One region of the Stenotrophomonas sp. KH_052 genome, then DNA from elsewhere that is predicted to be linked to it. Evidence: predicted binding sites of a transcription regulator. Region 1 holds the regulator's gene; the other holds the start of a gene.
The links. The regulator HrcA, encoded in region 1, represses chaperone genes, less so after heat shock. The targets are predictions, from matches to a motif close to TTNGCACTCNNNNNNNNNGAGTGCNAA.
Positions count from the first base shown of each region.

Region 1 (3,581 bases):
GCGGATCCTTGCGCAGGTCGATGCCCTGGTCCTTGTTGAACTCTTCAACCAGGTACTCGATGACGCGGTTGTCGAAATCTTCGCCGCCCAGGAAAGTGTCACCGTTGGTGGCCAGCACTTCGAACTGCTTTTCACCATCGACGTTGGCGATCTCGATCACCGAAACGTCGAAGGTGCCGCCGCCCAGGTCGTACACCACGATCTTGCGATCCTTGTTGTCGCCCTTGTCCAGGCCATAGGCCAGCGCGGCCGCGGTCGGCTCGTTGATGATGCGCTTGACGTCCAGGCCGGCGATGCGACCCGCGTCCTTGGTTGCCTGGCGCTGGCTGTCGTTGAAGTAGGCCGGCACGGTGATGACCGCTTCGGTGACCTTCTCACCGAGGAAGTCCTCGGCGGTCTTCTTCATCTTCTCCAGCACCTTGGCCGAGATTTCCTGCGGCGCCATCTTCTTGGCATCGCTGGTGGCCACCCAGGCATCGCCATTGTCATGGGCCAGGATGCTGTACGGGACGTGCGCGATGTCCTTCTGCACTTCGGCGTCGGTGAACTTGCGGCCGATCAGGCGCTTCACCGCGTAGAAGGTGTTCTTGGGGTTGGTGACGGCCTGGCGCTTGGCCGAGGCGCCCACCAGGACTTCGCCGTCCTTGGTGTAGGCGACGATCGACGGGGTGGTGCGATCGCCTTCCGAATTTTCGATGACGCGGGCCTTGCCGCCGTCCATGATCGCCACGCACGAGTTGGTGGTGCCGAGGTCGATACCAATGATCTTGCCCATGGGGGAGACTCCTTGAAGGATGTTGTTTTTGTCAGTCCGGCCGTTCGGCCGGTGGATGAATGGGATGTGGGGGAGGCTCGTGGAACATTCAAGCCATCCCCCGAACGCTGTGTTTCCGGTTGTCCGGCGCGTTCAGCGTCGGGTCGGGCGCGGTTCGTGCCCGCCTCCCGGCGCCGCGGGGGTCAGTCAGCCGCCACCACCACCAGCGCCGGCCGCAGCAGGCGCTCGTTGAGCAGGTAGCCCTTCTGGAACACGGTCACCACGCTGCCCGGGGCGGCACCCGGAGTCGGCACCTGGCTGATGGCCTGGTGATGCTCCGGATTGAACGGCTGGCCGGTCGGGTCCAGCAGGACCAGGCCGTTGTCGCCGGCGACCTTCAGCAGCTGCCGGTAGGTCAGCTCCAGGCCTTCACGCAGCGGATGGGCATCATCGCCGGCGGCCTTCAGGCCGGCATCCAGGCTGTCGAACACCGGCAGCAGCTCGCCCAGCAGCTTCTCGTTGGCGAACTTGCGGGCCTGCTCGATGTCGCGGGCAACGCGCTTGCGCTGGTTCTCGAGGTCGGCGCGTTCGCGCAATACATCGGCCTTGACCTGCTCAAGCTCGGCGCGCAGGCGCTCCACTTCGTCGTTCGCGCCGGCGGCGGCGGCCGCATCGGCGGCACTCTGCTGGGATTCGATATCTGGATGTTCGTGGTTCATGTCTGGGTCCCTGGCGGTCAATCTCCGCCTCCACCCACCCTAGTGTGGGCGGGATGCTGCGTTTCAAGCGTCGGATGTTCCGGGAGTACGCCCGGCCGGTGAAAAGGCCGCGCCGAGCACATCGGCGGTGGCCTGGACCAGCGGGATCATGCGGTCGTAGGCCATCCGCTTGGGCCCGATCACGCCCAGCACGCCCAGCACCTGGCCATTGGCGGTGTATGGGGCGGTGACCAGCGAGACGCCCTGCAGCGGCATCATCCCTGTCTCCTCACCGATGAAGATGCGCACGCCCGGGGCCTGGATGGTGCGCTCCAGCAGCTGCAGGATCTCGCGTTTGCTGGAAAACAGCTCGAACAGCTCACGCAGTCGCTCCAGGTCGGACAGGTCCTGTACTCCCATCAGCCGGGTCTGGCCGGCCACCAGCATGTCGTCGGCCGGCGGCTGCAGGGCCTGCTCGGCCAGCTCGATGCTGTGCGCCAGCAGCTGCTCCAGCTCCGAGCGGGCGTCGCGCAGCTCCAGCAGCAGGCGGGTACGGATCTCGGCCATTGGCAGGCCGGCGAAATGGGCATTGAGGTAGTTGGCGACCTGCTCCAGCTGGCCTGGCGCGAAGTCCTGACGGGTCTCGATGACCCGGTTCTGCACCTCGTTGTCGGCGAACACCAGGATCGCCAGCACCCGGCGTCCGTCCAGCGCCACGAAATCGATCTGGCGGAAGGCGAACTGCTCGCGTCGTGGCGCGCTGACCACGCCGACGAAATGGCTCATCGCCGACAGCAGTTCCGAGGCGCTGCCGAGCAGGGCCTGGGTGCTGCCGCCGCCCGCCAGCTCCTGACGCAGGCGGGCCAGCTCGCCCTCACCCGGTGGCTGCATCTGCAGCAGGCTGTCGACGAACACCCGGTAGCCATGCGCGGTCGGGACACGCCCGGCCGAGGTATGCGGCGACGCCAGCAGCCCCAGGTCTTCGAGGTCGCCAAGGATGTTGCGGATGGTGGCCGGGCTGACCTCCAGGCCGGCCACGCGCGCCAGCGTCTGCGAGCCGACCGGCTCGCCGTCCTGGATGTAACGCGCGATCAGCGTGCGCAGCAGATGGCGCGCACGCGGGGCAAGCTGGTCGGGAGAACCGTGCATGGAATCAACCTGTGAGACACGGACACTAGATAATGGCGGCGCATCACCTTGGCAAGTCATTGGACCTCCCTCGCCCACGTGCTAGCGTTGCGCGGCTGCTGATACCCCTTACCCATGCTCAGACATCTTTCGATCAAGGATTTTGCCGTCGTCCGCGCCACCGAACTGGAGTTCGGGCCCGGCATGACGGTCGTTTCAGGCGAGACCGGCGCCGGCAAGTCGCTGATGGTCGACGCCCTGGGCTTCCTGTCCGGCCTGCGCGCCGACAGTGGCGTGGTCCGCCACGGTGCCGCGCGCGCCGAGCTTTCCGCCGAATTCGCGCTGGACCAGCTGCAGGCCGCGCGCCAATGGCTGGCCGACAACGAGCTGGACGATGAGGAACAGTGCCAGCTGCGGCGGGTGATCCGCGCCGATGGCGGTTCACGTTCGTGGATCAACGGCCGCCCGGTGACGCTGGCACAGCTGGCAGACCTGGCCGGATTGCTGGTCGAAATCCATGGCCAGCATGAGCAGCAGGCCCTGCTGACGCGTCCGTCGCAGCTGGCCCTGCTCGACGCCTATGCCGGCAACGAGGACGAGCGCCGCCAGGTGCGCCGTGCCGCTGCCGCCTGGCAGACGCTGGTCGACGAATCACTTGCCCTGTCGCAACAGGGCGACGTCAGTGACCGTATCGGCTTCCTTGAACACCAGCTGCGCGAGCTCGACCGCGAGGACCTTGAGCCGGAGTCGATCGCCGCACTCGGCGCCAGCCACCGCCGCCAGGCCCATGCCAGCGCGTTGCTGAGTGCCTGCCAGGCCGCCAGCAACCAGCTCAACGGCGACGACGGCAGTTCCGCGCTGGACCTGCTGCAACAGGTCCGCCACGAGCTGTCGCGGCTGATCGAGCACGACCCGCGCCTGGGCGAGGTGGACGGCCTGATCGAGAACGCCTCGATCCAGCTGCACGAAGCCCTGTCGCTGCTGGACCGGGTGCACGACGA
Region 1 covers NZ_CM174475.1:1,847,085-1,850,665, reverse strand. The annotation lists gene dnaK (molecular chaperone DnaK) at 1-775, opposite strand, end outside; gene grpE (nucleotide exchange factor GrpE) at 958-1,473, opposite strand; gene hrcA (heat-inducible transcriptional repressor HrcA) at 1,537-2,601, opposite strand; gene recN (DNA repair protein RecN) at 2,716-3,581, shown strand, end outside.

Region 2 (3,581 bases), 2.4 Mb from region 1:
TGCGGCTGTCGGCGGCCGGGTGTGCGCCCTGCAGGTCGGTGATGCGCGCGGCGCGGATGTCGAAGCGGCAGGCTTCACCGGCCACCAGTGCAGTGTTGGTGGACAGCTTCACGCTGCGGCCGCTGGACGGGAAGGTCAGCGGCACGCTGCCGGAAGTGCCGCAGCTCAGGGCGAACGCGCCGCTGGCCAGGTTCACGGTCTCGCTGAACACCACTTCCAGGTCGGCGGCGGCGGGGAAGGTGCTGCTGCCCTGGGCCGGGGTGGTGGTGGACACCGACGGCGGCGTGTTCGGGCCCGGGGTGCCGCCACCGCTGAAGGTCTGGCCGTTGTTGCAGCTGCCGAAGGTCTGCCTGGCCGACTCGGCCCAGGTGAAGTGGGCGTACTGGCTGCCACTGCCGGTCAGCTGCAGCGAGGTGCCCGGGGCCGTGCTGTTGGTCTCGGCCACCGGAATGTTCTGGCTGGTCATGCCGGCCGCGGGGCCGCCGGACGCGGTGATGGCGCCCTCGTAGCTGAGGAACTGGACCACCTTGCCGCTGGCGTCGACCAGGGCAATGCCATCGTTCGGGCCGTTCTGCAGGCCGTTGGTCGGGTAGGTGACCACGGCGATGCTGGCGCTGCCGCAGCCTGCAGCGGTACCGGCAGGCACGGGGTTGTTGGCGTAGACCACGGCCGCCGACGGATTGCTGCCGTTGTAGAGGTACAGGCGGTAGCCGGACAGATCCTCACCGGCTGTGGCCACGACCTCGATCGCTTCGCCGACGTCGCCGGCGGCGGTGCTGTCGTCGTAGTGCAGTTCGTTGATGAAGACCTCGGCCTGGGCCGGCGCGGCGGCCAGTGCAAGCAGGCAGGCAGCGGCAAGCGGGGACAGCAATCGCATCGACTACTCCTTGTGATTGGGAATGCGCGGCCGAGCCTAAGGCCGATCCAGTGACACTTTGTCGTAAATGAACGTCAGATATCTGACAGTGGGACATTGGTCACCAAATGTCACCTATTCCCCCCTTGGCTTGCGGCGCTGCATCCCTATACAGGCGTCCACGCAGGGAAGGAGGTTTCCGGGCCCGGAGAAAAATTTCGGGATCGGCCCTTGAAAGGCCTGTGGAGGTCTCCATCTCTGTCGTGCTCCCGACTTGTCGGGCTTTTTCACGCGCGTTGCTGGCACTCGCCTGGTGTGACTGCTAACATCGCCGGACTTTTTTAGACCAATCAATAACTTAAGAGGTCTCTCATGAGCATCAAGCCGCTGCACGACCGCGTTGTGGTCAAGCCGATCGAAGCCGACGAAATCTCCGCCGGTGGCATCGTCATTCCGGATTCGGCCAAGGAAAAGTCCACCAAGGGTGAAGTCGTGGCCGTGGGCCCGGGCAAGCCGCTGGACAACGGCAGCGTGCGTGCGCCGTCCCTGAAGGTTGGTGACAAGGTCATCTACGGCCAGTACGCCGGCAGCTCGTACAAGAGCGAAGGCGTCGAGTACAAGGTCCTGCGCGAAGACGACGTGCTCGCCGTCATCGGCTGAGCCTCGGCGCGACCTGCTTTTCTGTAAGACATCCCTTTTCGTCGCCGGGCCCGGCCCGGCGCAAACATCGAGGTAATCGCAATGGCTGCCAAGGATATTCGTTTCGGTGAAGACGCCCGTTCGCGCATGGTGCGCGGCGTCAACGTTCTCGCCAATGCCGTCAAGGCCACCCTGGGCCCGAAGGGCCGCAACGTCGTGCTGGAAAAGAGCTTCGGCGCTCCGACCATCACCAAGGACGGCGTCTCCGTCGCCAAGGAAATCGAACTGGCTGACAAGTTCGAGAACATGGGCGCGCAGATGGTGAAGGAAGTTGCTTCCCGCACCAACGACGACGCTGGCGACGGCACCACCACCGCCACCGTGCTGGCCCAGGCCCTGATCCGCGAAGGTGCCAAGGCTGTTGCCGCCGGCATGAACCCGATGGACCTCAAGCGCGGTATCGACAAGGCCGTCGTGGCCGCCGTCAACGAGCTGAAGAGCATCTCCAAGCCGACCGCTGACGACAAGGCGATCGCCCAGGTCGGCACCATCTCGGCCAACTCGGACGAGTCGATCGGCCAGATCATCGCTGACGCGATGAAGGAAGTCGGCAAGGAAGGCGTGATCACCGTTGAAGAGGGCTCGGGCCTGGACAACGAGCTGGACGTGGTCAAGGGCATGCAGTTCGACCGCGGCTACCTGTCCCCGTACTTCATCAACAACCAGCAGTCGCAGACCGCTGATCTGGATGACCCGTTCATCCTGCTGCACGACAAGAAGATCTCCAACGTCCGTGACCTGCTGCCGGTGCTGGAAGGCGTCGCCAAGGCCGGCAAGCCGCTGCTGATCGTCGCTGAAGAAGTCGAAGGCGAAGCGCTGGCGACCCTGGTGGTCAACACCATCCGTGGCATCGTCAAGGTCGTGGCCGTCAAGGCTCCGGGCTTCGGCGACCGTCGCAAGGCGATGCTGGAAGACATGGCCGTGCTGACCGGCGGCACCGTGATCTCCGAAGAAGTGGGCCTGTCGCTGGAAAAGGCCACCATCAAGGATCTCGGCCGCGCCAAGAAGGTGCAGGTCTCCAAGGAAAACACCACCATCATCGATGGCGTGGGTGACAAGGCTGCGGTCGATTCGCGCGTTGCGCAGATCAAGACCCAGATCCAGGACACCTCCTCGGATTACGACCGCGAGAAGCTGCAGGAACGCGTGGCCAAGCTGGCCGGCGGCGTTGCCGTGATCAAGGTCGGTGCCTCGACCGAAATCGAAATGAAGGAAAAGAAGGACCGCGTCGACGACGCCCTGCACGCCACCCGTGCAGCCGTTGAAGAAGGCGTGGTCCCGGGCGGCGGCGTTGCCCTGGTCCGTGCGGTCTCCGCGCTGGCTGGTCTGAAGGGTGCCAACGAAGACCAGAACCACGGCATCCAGATCGCCCTGCGCGCGATGGAAGCCCCGCTGCGCGAGATCGTCGCCAACGCCGGCGAAGAGCCGTCGGTCATCGTCAACAAGGTCAAGGAAGGCACCGGCAGCTTCGGCTACAACGCCGCCACCGGCGAGTTCGGTGACATGCTGCAGTTCGGCATCCTGGACCCGACCAAGGTGACCCGTTCGGCGCTGCAGAACGCAGCTTCGATCGCTGGCCTGATGATCACCACCGAAGCCATGGTTGCCGAAGCTCCGAAGAAGGACGAGCCGGCCATGGGTGGCGCCGGTGGCATGGGCGGCATGGGTGGCATGGGCGGCATGGACTTCTAAGGTCCGCGCCTGCACCGGTAGCTGCCGACCCTGGTCGGCACGCTTCCCTGCTGCACTGAAGAACCCCGCCGCAAGGCGGGGTTTTTCGTTGCCAGGTTGCCGCCACGGCAGCGCATCGCTACGCTCGGTGACCATGCCTACCTCGTTCATTGTCGTTGACGACTTCCTCTCCCCGGCCGATGCGCAGGGGCTGCGCCAGGCGGCACTGGGCCTGACCTACCCGGCGCAGGAAGGTGCATTCCCCGGTCGCAACTCACTGGAGCGGCTGGAGCTGGACGGCCTGTCCGAAGCTGCGTCGCGGCTGGTCAATGAACCGTTGCGACCGGTCAACCCA
Region 2 covers NZ_CM174475.1:4,351,418-4,354,998, reverse strand. The annotation lists gene AC3ITW_RS19910 (endonuclease) at 1-877, opposite strand, end outside; gene AC3ITW_RS19905 (co-chaperone GroES) at 1,229-1,516, shown strand; gene groL (chaperonin GroEL) at 1,598-3,247, shown strand; gene AC3ITW_RS19895 (DUF6445 family protein) at 3,381-3,581, shown strand, end outside.
Region 2: AC3ITW_RS19905 (co-chaperone GroES) is a predicted target of HrcA. The motif match lies at 1,156-1,182, and genes of this name have one in related genera.